Regions from separate parts of the Intestinimonas sp. MSJ-38 genome, predicted to be linked through region 1. Evidence: predicted binding sites of a transcription regulator. Region 1 holds the regulator's gene; the other holds the start of a gene.

What was found. The regulator HrcA, encoded in region 1, represses chaperone genes, less so after heat shock. The targets are predictions, from matches to a motif close to TGTTAGCACTCNNNNNNNNNGAGTGCTAACA.
Region 2: groES (co-chaperone GroES) is a predicted target of HrcA. The motif match lies at 3,111-3,141, and genes of this name have one in related genera.

The regions. Positions count from the first base shown of each region.
Region 1 covers NZ_JAHLPO010000001.1:206,156-212,901, reverse strand. The annotation lists gene dnaJ (molecular chaperone DnaJ) at 1-291, opposite strand, end outside; gene dnaK (molecular chaperone DnaK) at 368-2,209, opposite strand; gene KQI26_RS01030 (nucleotide exchange factor GrpE) at 2,295-2,834, opposite strand; gene hrcA (heat-inducible transcriptional repressor HrcA) at 2,877-3,938, opposite strand; gene KQI26_RS01020 (DegV family protein) at 4,195-5,040, shown strand; gene KQI26_RS01015 (exodeoxyribonuclease III) at 5,217-5,969, shown strand; gene KQI26_RS01010 (amidohydrolase) at 5,999-6,746, shown strand, end outside.
Region 2 covers NZ_JAHLPO010000004.1:169,278-176,023, forward strand. The annotation lists gene KQI26_RS04355 (diacylglycerol kinase family protein) at 1-95, shown strand, start outside; gene KQI26_RS04360 (4Fe-4S dicluster domain-containing protein) at 113-892, shown strand; gene KQI26_RS04365 (bifunctional 2-polyprenyl-6-hydroxyphenol methylase/3-demethylubiquinol 3-O-methyltransferase UbiG) at 952-1,683, opposite strand; gene eutH (ethanolamine utilization protein EutH) at 1,859-2,935, opposite strand; gene groES (co-chaperone GroES) at 3,180-3,452, shown strand; gene groL (chaperonin GroEL) at 3,471-5,093, shown strand; gene KQI26_RS04385 (zinc ribbon domain-containing protein) at 5,511-6,746, shown strand, end outside.

The DNA.
Region 1 (6,746 bases):
GTCAAAATCTTCAAACCCTGTGTACTGGCCGCCATATCCGGCCCCGGCCCCATAGGAGGGGTCTACCCCGGCATGGCCGAACTGGTCGTACCGGGCCTTTTTCTCCGGGTCGGAGAGGATCTCATAGGCGGCGTTGACTTCTTTCATCTTTTCCTCGGCGGTCTTGTCGCCGGGGTTCAAATCCGGGTGATATTTTTTTGCCAGCTTGCGGTATGCTTTTTTGATCTCATCCTCCGAAGCGCCCCGCTGCAGGCCCAGCACTTCGTAGAGATCTCTTCTCTCTTCGGGCATAGAATTTTTTCTCCTTTGGCAAAACCACCGTCAGGCGGCCGCCATTGCGGCCGCCCGACAGGCTATCATCCCTTGCTTATTTGTTGTTTTCGTCCTCGTCAACCACTTTGTAGTCGGCGTCATACACATTGCCGTCGGCATTGTTTGCATCAGACTGTGCCCCGGCCTGCTGGCCCTCCTGGGGAGCGGCGTCCTTATACAGCTTTTCGGCGATGGAATAGAACCGCTTGGTCAGCTCTTCGGTCTCCTGCTTGATGGTTTCCACATTCTCGCCCTTCAGAGCTTCCTTCACCTTTTCCATCTGCTCTTCGATGGGCTTCTTCTCTTCGTCGGTCACCTTGTCGCCCAGGTCCTTCAGACTCTTTTCGGTGGAATAGACCAGGTTCTCCGCGTTGTTGCGGATGTCGATCTCTTCGTGACGCTTCTTGTCCTGCTCGGCAAACTGCTCGGCTTCCTTCACAGCCTTGTCGATGTCTTCCTTGGACAGGTTGGTGGAAGAAGTGATGGTGATCTTCTGCTCCTTGCCGGTGCCCAGATCCTTGGCGGACACATTGACGATGCCGTTGGCGTCGATGTCAAAGGTCACTTCGATCTGAGGCACGCCCCGGGGAGCGGCAGGGATGCCGTCCAGATGGAACCGGCCCAGAGTTTTATTGTCTGCGGCCATCTCCCGTTCGCCCTGGAGCACATGGACCTCAACTGAGGTCTGGCCGTCGGCGGCGGTGGAGAAGACCTGCTTCTTTGTGATAGGAATGGTGGTGTTGCGCTCGATGATCCGGGTGCACACGCCGCCCAGGGTTTCGATGCCCAGGGACAGGGGGGTGACATCCAGCAGCAGCAGGTCCTTGACCTCGCCGCCCAGCACGCCGCCCTGGATGGCAGCGCCCATAGCCACACATTCATCGGGGTTGATGCCCTTGAAGGGGTCCTTGCCGGTGATGCTCTTGACGGCATCCTGCACGGCGGGGATACGGGTGGAGCCGCCCACCAGCAGCACCTTAGCCAGATCATTGGCGCTCAGGCCGGCGTCGGACATGGCCTGCTTCACGGGGCCCGTGGTGGCTTCCACCAGATCGGCGGTCAGCTCATTGAACTTGGCCCGGGACAGGGTCATGTCCAGATGCTTGGAGCCGGTGGCATCGGCGGTGATATAGGGCAGGTTGATGTTGGCATTGAGCATGCCGCTCAGCTCGATCTTGGCCTTTTCGGCAGCTTCCTTCAAGCGCTGCATAGCCATCCGGTCGCCGGACAGGTCCACGCCCTGCTCCTTCTTGAACTCGGAGACGATCCAGTCGATGATCCGCTGGTCGAAGTCGTCGCCGCCCAGACGGTTGTTGCCGGCGGTGGCCAGCACTTCCACGGTGCCGTCGCCGATGTTCAGGATGGACACATCGAAGGTGCCGCCGCCCAGGTCATACACCATGACCTTCTGCTCGGTTTCCTTGTCCACGCCATAGGCCAGGGCCGCAGCGGTGGGCTCGTTGATGATACGCAGCACTTCCAGACCGGCGATCTTGCCGGCGTCCTTTGTAGCCTGGCGCTGGCTGTCGGTGAAGTAGGCCGGTACGGTGATGACCGCCTGGGTCACAGGGGAGCCCAGATAGCTTTCGGCGTCGGCCTTCAGCTTCTGGAGGATCATAGCGGAAATCTCCTGGGGAGAATAATCCTTGCCGTCGATATGGACTTTGTGATCGGAGCCCATCTCACGCTTGATGGAGATGATGGTGCGGTCGGGGTTGGTGACGGCCTGGCGCTTGGCCACCTGGCCTACCATGCGCTCGCCGGTTTTGGAAAATGCAACAACGGACGGAGTGGTCCGGGCGCCTTCGGCGTTGGGGATCACATTGGGTTCGCCGCCTTCGATGACGGACACACAAGAGTTGGTTGTACCAAGGTCGATACCGATGATTTTAGACATAGTGTATTCCTCCAAACTATATGAGTTTATTTTGACTTTGTTATGAAAAAGGCAGTGCCTTTTTGACATATTGAAAAGGGGCTTTTTAATTGGCCACCTGCACCATGGCGTGGCGGATGACCTTTTCTCCCATGATGTAGCCTTTGCGCATCACCAGGGAAACGGTGTTTTCCGGCAGACCCTCCTGCTCGATGTGCATGACGGCGTCGTGGAAGCGGGGATCAAAGGGCTGGTCCTGGGCGGCAATCTCGGTGACACCCATCTTTTCCAAGGCCTCTTTGAACTGTTTGGCGATCAGCTCCACGCCCTTCTGGTATTCTTCGTCGGCGCATTTCTGTTCCAGTGCCCGGTCCAGATTGTCCAGAACCGGCAGAAGTTTTTCCACCGTCATGGCTTGAGCATCGGAAAAGACGCTGTCCCGCTCCTTCTGGGAACGCTTGCGGTAATTATCATATTCCGCCAGCACCCTAATATATTTGTCGTTCAGCTGCTGATACTGCTCCTTCCAGTCCTCTTTGGGTTGGGCACATTCTGCCTCCGGGGCCTGCTGACATTCCGGACAGGAGCACTCTTCCTGTTCAGCTTCTGTCTGCTGTGTTTCCTTTTCTTTTTCCATGTTGTCCATGCTGTTCCGCCTATCTGCCCTTATGGGCTCGTTGTTTGCTGTTTATTGGTCTTTTTTATCCGGCCCGGTCTGTTCCAGAGGGAAACGGATGGGCATCAGTCCTCCCAGCGTCCGGCTGAGAAGCAGCAGCCGGGAGGCGATTTTGCTGTAATCCATGCGGGTGGGGCCGATGACCCCGATGATGCCGCTTACATCCTCCCCCAGATCGTAGGAGGTAAAGACGAAGCTGGCATCCTCCATGGGCCCCTGGCCGTTTTCCGGCCCGATGCGGATGTTGAGCATCTGGGGTTTATAATCCCGGGCCAGGCCGAATACCTTTTCCTTGTCACCCAAAAGCTCCAGCAAGGGCTGAGCCTTCTGGGCATCGTAATATTCCGGATTGCCCAGCAGCCGGGAGACGCCTTTGACCACCATGTCACAGGAATCGGAAGGCTGCTCGATCTGCCATACAAATTCCGCTGCCTGGGCGATGAGCTGATAAAGGGGGGAACCAGACAGCACCGACTGCCCCAGCTCCTCCAGCCGCAAAGAACCGCCCTCTTTTGCTAAAACCAGGTTTGCGGCCCGGCAGAAGGCGTCGATCTCCTCCGGCTCCAACGCCTGGGAAAGATGCACCACCTTATTGTTCACCGCCGGGGGCACTGTCACCGCCACCAAAGCGTAGTCGCTTTCGGCGATGGGGATGAGCTCCAGGCGCTTGACCTGGCGGCGATTGTGGCGGGAAGAAAGGGAAACGGTGGGTTGGCCGGTGAGCTCAGAAAGAATGGCCGAAGCCTCTTCCATGGTGTCGTCCAGCTCCTGGATCTTGCTTTCCAGCGCACTTCGCATTTGCTCGATTTCCCGGGCTGTGGTGCGGCAGCGGTTCATCAGCTCATCCACATACAGCCGGTAGCCCAGAGGAGAGGGCACCCGCCCGGCGGAGGTGTGGGGCTTTTCGATGTAGCCCATTTCCTCCAGCTCGCTCATCTCGTTGCGGATGGTGGCCGACGAAACCGAGCCCTTGGCCTCGGCGGCCAGCAGCTTGCTGCCCACCGGCTCTGCGGTTTCGATATAGTTTTCAATGATCGCTTTGAGGATCTTCCTCTTGCGCTCCGACAGGTCCATCCAAAACACCGCCTTTTCTGATTGCCTTACGGTGTGTTAGCACTCTTCATCCTCGAGTGCTAATTCAATCCTATCACAAACTTTCAAAATGTCAAGGACTGAAAATCAAGTTCACAAATTCGTTTCAAATGAGGGGAGGATTTTAAATTTTTTCACAGAGCATCCGGGACATCTTGTATTTATAACTAGATTCGTGTATACTCAAATAACAAACAAGCGGAATTTTATCAATCCTTTTTTGCAGGAGGCGTTTCCCATGAAATACAAAATCATCTCCGACAGTTCTTCCGATGTGACCCAGGCCTTTTTCGCTGGGGAGACCGCTTTTGAATATGGAGTGGTCCCCATGTCCATCAACGGCCCCGGCGGTTTGTCTTATCTGGATCTGGACCCCACCCCGGCCCGGTATTTCGTGGAAAAACCCCGGGAGATCAAGGGTCAGTGGAGCTCTTCCTGTCCCTCCCCGGCTGCCTATCTCAAGGAGATGCAGGGCGCCGAAGAGATCTTCGTGGTCACCATTTCCTCCCGGCTCAGCGCTTCCTATTCCACCGCCTGCATGGCAGCCGACATGGCCCGGGCGGAAAATCCCGATGTGAAGATCCATGTGGTGGATTCCAAAAGCGCTTCTTCCGGCATGGCCCTGATGGTGTTCAAGCTGGCCGAATTGTGCCGGGAGGGCCTGCCTTTTGAGGAGATCGTGGAAAAGATCGAGGAATTCCGCAAGGGCCACACCCTCTATTTCCTCATCGGTTCGCTGGAGACCCTGGTCAGCGCCGGGCGGATGAACCGGGTGGTGGGGATGATGGCCACCATGCTCAACATCCATCCTCTTTGCGGCGAGGACGGCGACGGCAACATCAAGGTCTATCAGAAGGTGCGGGGCATGACCCAGGCCCTCAACCGGATGGTGGAGATGGTGGGCGAACGGGGCGAGACCATGGGACGGCATCTGGTGATCAGCCAGTGCAACAACCCGGAAGACGCCGAAATGCTGAGCAAGGCCTGCCAGCGCCGGTATCAGTTTGCCAAGATCAGCGTGCTGGAAATGCGGGGCCTGGCCTCCTTCTATGCAGGAGACCGGGGCTTGATTCTGGCCTATTAAAAAGAATATTCCAGCCCGGCAAAATTTTGCCGGGCTTTTCTTTTGCTCACTCATAAAAATTTTGTCCAAATATTTCTGTGAACATTCTTTGAATTCCAGAAAATCCTTCTCGTTCCTGTGCTATAATAAGAAAACCGAGAGGAGCGGCTTTGCCGCCGGGAAAGGAGAAAAAGCCTATGCGCCTGATCTCATGGAATGTCAACGGCCTGCGGGCCTGCTTGGGAAAAGGATTTTTGGACTATTTTAAGGAAAGCAAGGCCGATATCTTCTGCATCCAGGAGACCAAGATGCAGAAAGAACAGGCAGAAGTGGACACCCCCGGCTATTTTCAATATTGGAACAGCGCCGAAAAGAAGGGCTATTCCGGCACGGCGGTCTTTACCAAAGAAGAACCCCTGGATGTAACTTACGGCCTGGGGCTGCCGGAGCATGACACCGAGGGCCGGGTCATCACCTGCCGGTTTCCGGAGTTTTTCCTGGTGAATGTGTATACCCCCAACTCCCAGCGGGGGCTGACGCGCCTTCCCTACCGGATGGAATGGGAAGATGCCTTCCGGGACTATCTGCTCCGTCTCAAAGAGCAGCAGCCGGTGGTGGTATGCGGGGACATGAATGTGGCCCACAAGGAGATCGATTTGAAAAATCCTCGCACCAATGTGAAAAACGCCGGTTTCACCCCGGAGGAGCGGCAGAAGATGACTGAGCTTCTGGAAAGCGGATTTGTGGATTCCTTCCGTTTCCTCCACCCCGATGTCGTGGGCGCCTATTCCTGGTGGAGTTACATGTTCAACGCCCGGCAGAACAACGCCGGATGGCGTATTGACTATTTTCTCACATCGGAAGAGCTGAAAGACCGGATTGAAACAGCGGAGATCCATTCCCAGGTGCTGGGCAGTGACCATTGCCCGGTGCTTTTGGAGCTGGCCTAGGGCTTTTCCCAGCAAAGGAGTGAACGAAATTGAAGGATATTCTTTATTATGGCGGCCCTATCCTTACCATGGCCGAGCCTCTTTACGCCGAAGCTCTCCTGGTGCGCCGCAGCAAGATCGTGTTCTGCGGAGACCTCAAAACGGCGGAGAGCATGGCCGAAGAGGGGGCAGAGCGGGTGGATCTCAAGGGGCGGACGCTGATGCCGGCCTTTATCGATGCCCACAGCCATCTGTCCCATGTGGCCGATGCCATGAACTATGCCAATCTTTCCGGTTGCCAGAGCGTGGAAGAGATTGGAGAGCGGCTGCACCAGTGGGCAGAGGAAAACAATCTGGAAGCGGGAAAGTGGATCATCGGCTCGGGCTATGATCACAACGATCTGCCCGGCGGCTGCCATCCCACCGCAAAGCAGCTGGATGCCCTGGTGGGGGATCACCCGGTGCTCATCACCCATTCTTCGGGGCACATGGGGGTGGCCAACGCCTTAGGCCTGCGGGAGCTGTCCATCAGCTGCAATGCCTCCGATCCTCCGGGAGGGCGCATTGGCCGGGACGAAGAGGGCAACCTCACCGGCTATCTGGAGGAAAACGCCCTGATCCAGCGCACCCGGCAGATCCCCAAGCCCACCCAACAGCAACGGCTGGACAATCTGAAAAAGGCCCAGCAGGTCTATCTTCGCAACGGTATCACCACCTGTCAGGACGGCAAAGTGGGCCAGGCCGATTTTGAGTTTTTGGCCAATGCCGCCAAAAGCGGTCTGCTGGAAATGGATGTGG
Region 2 (6,746 bases), on a different contig from region 1:
AGATCGCCTATACCCCTCGTTTGCAGGCAGTATTGCGCCAAGGGATGAAGTTTATCGTGCCCCAAGGGGTACGGGTGGAAAAACAGGATCAATAGAGAAAGCAGGAAGAACAATGGGAAATGTTCATGTGATGAGCTTCAGCCCCACCGGCGGCAGCCGGAAGGCCGCCATGGAAGTGGGCAAGCAGATCGCCCTTTCCGCCGGTTGTGCTGTGGGTGAGCTGTCCCTCAATCGCCCCGATGATCGGGCGGCCCAATACCATTTCGGTCCGGAGGACTTACTGGTGCTGGCCTGTCCGGTGTATGGCGGCCGGATGCCCGCTCTGTTGGAGGAGACCATGACCCATCTGGCGGGGGAGAACACCCCGGCGGTGGTTCTGGCGGTTTACGGCAACCGGGCCTATGAGGACGCTCTGCTGGAAGGGGTGGAGCGGCTGGAGAAGCAGGGCTTTGTACCCATTGCCGCAGGCGCCTTTGTGGCAGAGCACACCTACACCAGCGCCCTGGCCGGAGGCCGTCCCGATGAAAGCGACCTGGCTCTGGCCCGGCAGCTGGGAGAAAAGGCGGCAGAGAAATGGCAGAAAGGGAACAAAACCCTGGTGAAAGTGCCGGGGAACCATCCCTACAAAGAGCGGGGCGCCGGTGCTTCCCGCCATCCCAAGACCAAGGACAGCTGCACAGGCTGTGGTTTGTGTGCCTCCCTTTGTCCCATGGGGATTATCGATTCCCAGGACCCCAAAGTGGTGGGTGAGGGCTGTCTGGCCTGCTTTGCCTGTGTGAAGAACTGCCCGGTGGGCGCCAAGTTCTTTGAGGACGAGGGATTGGATAAGGCTAAGATGTGGCTGGAGGCCAATTTCCAGGAGCCCAAAACACCGGAACTGTTTGTGGATTAAAAAAGATAACAAAATCCCGGAACCTGATGGTTCCGGGATTTTGTATGCAAAGATAAGAATCAGTCTTTGATGGCGGACACAAGCAGCATCATAGGGCGGCGCATTTCATCCTTCATGCCCGGGATGTCCATCATTTCAGCAGGCGGTTGAGGTTCGATGATATGCTGCAAGGTAAGTCCATTTTGAAGTAAGGTGTTCAGATAGGTGGTCAAAGTCCGGTGGTATTTGACAACCGGCTCTCCCAAAAAGACGGCCTTGCGGGGGCCTTGATAGTAATAGTTATCCACAGGGAAGTGGAGAATTTCCCCCTTCTCATCATAGTACCAGTCCTGAGGGCCGGAAGAAGTGAAAACCGGATGCTCTACGGAAAAGACCAGCTGACCGCCTTTTTTCAGCCAACGGGCAATGTTTTCTGCCAATGGCCTGAAGTCTTTGACATAGTGGAAAGCCAGGGAGCTGAGGACGATGTCAAAGGTCTCAGGGGGAAACTGCAAATCTTCCATGGCCGCACACTGGTACTGGATCTGAGGCGCGGAGTTGATCTCCTGGGCCTTTTGGAGCATCCTGTGAGAGATGTCGGTACCCAGCACTGATGCGGCCTTGTGATCAGCGGCGTATTTGCAGTGCCAGCCGTAGCCGCATCCCAGGTCCAGAACGGTTTTTCCACAGAAATCCGGGAGAATTTTTTCAAGTTCTGACCATTCCCCTGCACCCTGCAAGCCCTTTTGAGAGCGGAGCATCTGGCTGTATTTCTGGAAAAAGATCTCGTTATCGTATTTGTTCTCTTTCATGTTTTGGTCCTCCCATGTAAATATTGTTCTGTGTTTTGTCTATTTACATGGGTTTATGCAATCTTTTGGGAGATGATACCACCGCACATATCCATTCATTCCCTTCCGGTGACAGAAACAGTATAGCACTGCTTTGTGGAAAAATCCATCTTGCGGAAAGGGGGAGAGGAAGGCATTATTCTTCCACTTCGGCGGGGGTGGTGAGAAGAGCGGCAACGATGGCGCACAGGCCGCCCACCAGTTTGGAGATCATATAAATGGCCACCACCCGGGAGGGCTCCAGGCTGGAGACAAAGGCCAGCTGTCCGCCAAATACAAAGGCGCCGCTTACCGAGAAGGCGGCGTTTACCGCCTTGCCCCGCTTGTCCATCCGGTCAAAGAGGGGCAGCATGGAAACACTGGTGGCCAGGCACAGCAGCAGTCCAACCACGGCCGGTTCGTTGATGCGCATCTTCCGGGCCAGCCAGTGCATGGGCGGGCTGAAACGGGTGAGGGCCAGATGGGAGAGCGCCATGGCCCCGCAGATGACGACGGTGACCTTGATGACCACTGCCAGTGCTTCGTTCACCAGATCCAGGGAAGCCACCTGCCAGGCGGGGATGAACAGCCCGGCCATCACTAAGGCAAACAGGGTGAAGCTGAGGATCTGCACGCCGCGGCCGATGCAGAGCAGGGCCTTGGTGGTGCCTTGGGGAAAACGGGACAGGGCCAGGCACAGAAGCAGGCAGATGAGCAGGATGGGGGCGGTGTTCCGCAGCAGAGTCAGCAGGGGCAGACGGAGAAGCAGGCCGCCCAGCACCACTCCGGTGGGCAGCGTGACGATGCCCAGCACAATGCCCCGCATCATAGCGGGGGTGTCTTCCTTTTTGATGGCCGACATGGCGATGGGCAGCACAAAGCTGATGGTGCAGCCCAGGCTGGAGGCCACGATCAGACCGGAAAACAGACCCAGGGCCGGGGTGGCTGCCATCTGCTTGGCGATGGAATAGCCGCCCAGGTCGGGAGCCAGCAGGCTGCCGATGAGCAGAGAAGGGTCAAAGGGCAGCAGTTTTTCCAGATGGGCAATGGCTCCGGCACTGTGCTGTACGGCGGTGATGCCTAGGGCATAGATGCCCACCAGGGACAAAGCCAGATTGCCCATGGCGGCAAGGCCGTGGTCGATTTCGGCTCCCAACCCCATTTTTCCCCCCGCCATTTTGTCCAGCAAACCCAGAAGTGCCAGAATCAGCATGATGGCAATGAAAATATTCATGGTTCTCCATTCCCCCAACCGGCGTTTTTCTTTTGCAAAGAGTTCCGCAGAGCATCTTATCATGGAAAGGGAAGGAAGACAAGATGGCATTTTTTCCTTCCACATCCATCCATTCACAAAAAATTTTAAAATGGGGGCTTGAAAAACTCCCGCAGGTGGCATATTATAATACTTGTGTTAGCACTCCGGTGTAATGAGTGCTAAACCATTTCTGAATGGATTATCATTGAGGAGGTCATCCCATATGAAACTGCAACCGCTGGCTGACCGTGTGGTCATTAAAATGGTAGAAGCGGAAGAAACAACAAAGAGCGGCATCATCCTGACCGGCTCCGCCAAGGAGAAGCCCCAGGTGGCCGAGGTCATCGCTGTCGGCCCTGGCGTCAAGGACAGCAAGATGCAGGTGAAGGTGGGCGATAAAGTCATCACCAGCAAGTTCTCCGGCACCGAAGTGAAGATCGAAGGCAGTGAGTACATCATTGTCAAGGAAAACGATATTCTCGCCATTGTTGAGTAATAGAGGAGGAAAACCATCATGTCCAAAGAAATCCTTTATGGTGAAGACGCCAGACGGGCCCTGGAGCGGGGCATCAATCAGCTGGCCAATACAGTGAAAGTGACCATGGGCCCCAAGGGCCGCAATGTGGTGCTGGACCGGAAGTACGGCACACCCCAGATCACCAATGACGGCGTGACCATCGCCCGTGAAGTGGAGCTGGACGACATCTTCGAGAACCAGGGCGCTCAGCTGGTGAAGGAAGTTGCCACAAAGACCAACGATGTGGCCGGCGACGGCACCACCACCGCCACCCTGCTGGCTCAGGCTTTTGTCCGTGAGGGCATGAAGAATGTGACCGCAGGCGCCAACCCTGTGGTTGTGAAGAAGGGCATCCAGAAGGCTGTGGATACCGCCATCGAAGCCATCCGCCTCAACTCCCAGGCTGTCAGCGGCACCGAGGACATCGCCCGCGTTGCCTCTGTTTCCTCCGGGGATGAGTCTATCGGCAAGCTGATCGCTGAGGCCATGGAGAAGGTCACCGCCGACGGCGTTATCACCGTGGAAGAGTCCAAGACAGCTGAGACTTACAGCGAAGTTGTGGAAGGCATGCAGTTTGACCGGGGCTACATCACCCCCTACATGGCCACCGACACCGAGAAGATGGAAGCGGTGCTGGACGATGCCTATCTGCTCATCACCGACAAGAAGATCAGCAACATCCAGGAGCTGCTGCCTCTGCTGGAGCAGGTGGTTCAGGCCGGCCGCAAGCTGCTGATCATCGCTGAGGATGTGGAGGGCGAGGCCCTGTCCACCCTGATCCTGAACAAACTGCGCGGCACCTTCAGCTGCGTGGCCGTCAAGGCTCCTGGCTTCGGCGACAGAAGAAAGGAAATGCTGAAGGATATCGCTACCCTCACCGGCGGCGAAGTGATCTCCGGCGAGCTGGGTCTGGATCTGAAGGATACCACCCTGGATCAGCTGGGCCATGCCGCCACTGTGCGGGTCACCAAGGAGAACACCATCATCGTGGGCGGCCTGGGCGATGCCGAAGCCATCAAGGCTCGTGTGGACATGATCCGCAACGAGCTGGAGAACACCACCTCCGACTTCGACCGTGAGAAGCTCCAGGAGCGCCTGGCCAAGCTGGCCGGCGGTGTTGCCATCATCAAGGTGGGCGCTGCTACCGAGACCGAAATGAAGGAAAAGAAGCTGCGCATCGAGGACGCCCTCAACGCCACTCGCGCCGCTGTGGAAGAAGGCATCGTAGCCGGCGGCGGCACTGCTTATGTCAACGCCATCCCCGCTGTGGCCAAGCTGGTCACCAAGGTGGAAGGAGACGAGAAGACCGGCGTGCGCATCGTCATGAAGACTCTGGAAGAGCCCATGAAGCAGATCGCTGTCAACGCTGGCGTGGACGGCTCCGTTGTCATTGAGAAGGTGAAGAATGCCAAGCGTGTGGGCTATGGCTTCGACGCTTACAACGAGGTCTATTGCGACATGATCAAGGCTGGTATCGTGGATCCCACCAAGGTCAACCGCTCTGCTCTCCAGAACGCTGCTTCCGTGGCCGCTCTGGTGCTGACCACCGAAGCCATCGTGGCCGAGAAGAAGGAGCCCGCTCCTGCGGCTCCCGCTGCTGGCGGCATGGATATGTACTAATCGGTCAGCGGCATAGGCTGAATAAAATTTGTATGTACGGAGATCCCGGACAGACCGTTTACGGTTTGCCCGGGATCTTTTTGCCTTATCAAATGGGAAGGAAAGGAAGCTTCTTTATGGAGGTTTTACTGGAAAGGATATGGAAATCACAGTGGAGCTGTGCTATACTGAAACCATCGAATTATTCATAATAAGTTTCCGAAAAATTTATATTCTGGCACAGCGGCGAGAAAATCTGCAACAAGGCGGAGGTTTGCTCGCAGGACGAAGTTTTCGGAAAACACCACTGCACCGTCCTTGTTTTGGGAATGGAGAGAGGCGGATGGGAGGAGATAGGCAAAGGCCATAGGCCGGTGGGGCGGAAATGACCGGATGAAAAGACCTTTTCAGAGAAAACAGTGAAAGAGAGGAAAAAATATGTTTTGTCCTAACTGCGGAAAGCAGCTTCCCGATGACTCCACATTCTGCGAGCATTGCGGTGTAAAGATCGAGCCGGAGCAGCCCGGTGCGGCTCCCAGCGCTCCTGTACAGAATCCGGTGCAGCCTTCGGCGCAGGCCCCGGTTCCCAGCGGACCGGTTCAGCCCAGCCCGTTGACCGAGTTTGTCAAGAAAAACAAGAAGATCCTGGGCATCGGCGCCGGTGTGCTGGTGCTCCTCATTGCGGTGGTGGTCTTTATCGCCACCCGCCCTCAGAAGGTGAAGCTGGGGGATTATGTCAGCGTGGAGTTTTCCGGCTACGACACCATGGGCAATGCCACCTATACTTTTGATACCGAGGCTTTCTGCAAGGAATATGCCGGAAAGATCGAGTACAAGACCCCGGCCCTGGGGGAGAACATGGACGATCAGTCCATCTGCCAGATGCTCCTGCAGGAATGTGTCAGCGGCAGCCTGAACAAAGACCGGGAGCTGACCAACGGGGATGAAGTCGTCTACGAATGGAAGTGTGACGACAAGGCCGCCTTGGAAAAATACGATGTGAAGCTGTCCTATGAGGACATCAAGTTCACCGTGGAAGGCCTGGAAGAAATCCGGGAAGTGGACCCCTTTGAGAATGTGAAGCTGGAATACACCGGCACCGCTCCCAATGGCCGGGTGAATGTGGTGTGCGAGTCCACCGAAGACTGGGCCCAGGCTCTGGAGTATTTTGCGGATCCCTCCCGGGATCTGGACAATGGGGATACCGTGACGGTGTCCATCGCCCAGGACGATGTGGGTGAAGAATGGGAAAAGATATTCCTGCAAAATTACGGTGTCAAGTTCACAGCCACCGAGAAGGAATACACGGTGGATGGTCTGGGTTCCTATCTCACCAAGCTGGAGCAGGTGGACAGCGCCACTTTGGAAGAGATGAAGTCCCGGGGCGCGGATGCCATCAAGGCCGAAGCCGCCCAGGACTGGGATGAGGCTATTTCCCTGGACAGCGCCGCCTATGTGGGTAACTATCTGCTGGTGGCCAAGGATCAGGAAACCAATTCCCGGAAGAATATGCTCTATCTGGTCTATCAGGTGCAGAGCACGGCCAGTTTCCCCGAGGAGGGCTATCAGGGCAGCGTCACCTTCTGTTACACCGTACGCTTTGACAACCTGATCGCCACGCCTGACGGCAAGGTTCAGGTGGAGCTGGGGGATTATGTGACCCAGAACGACCGT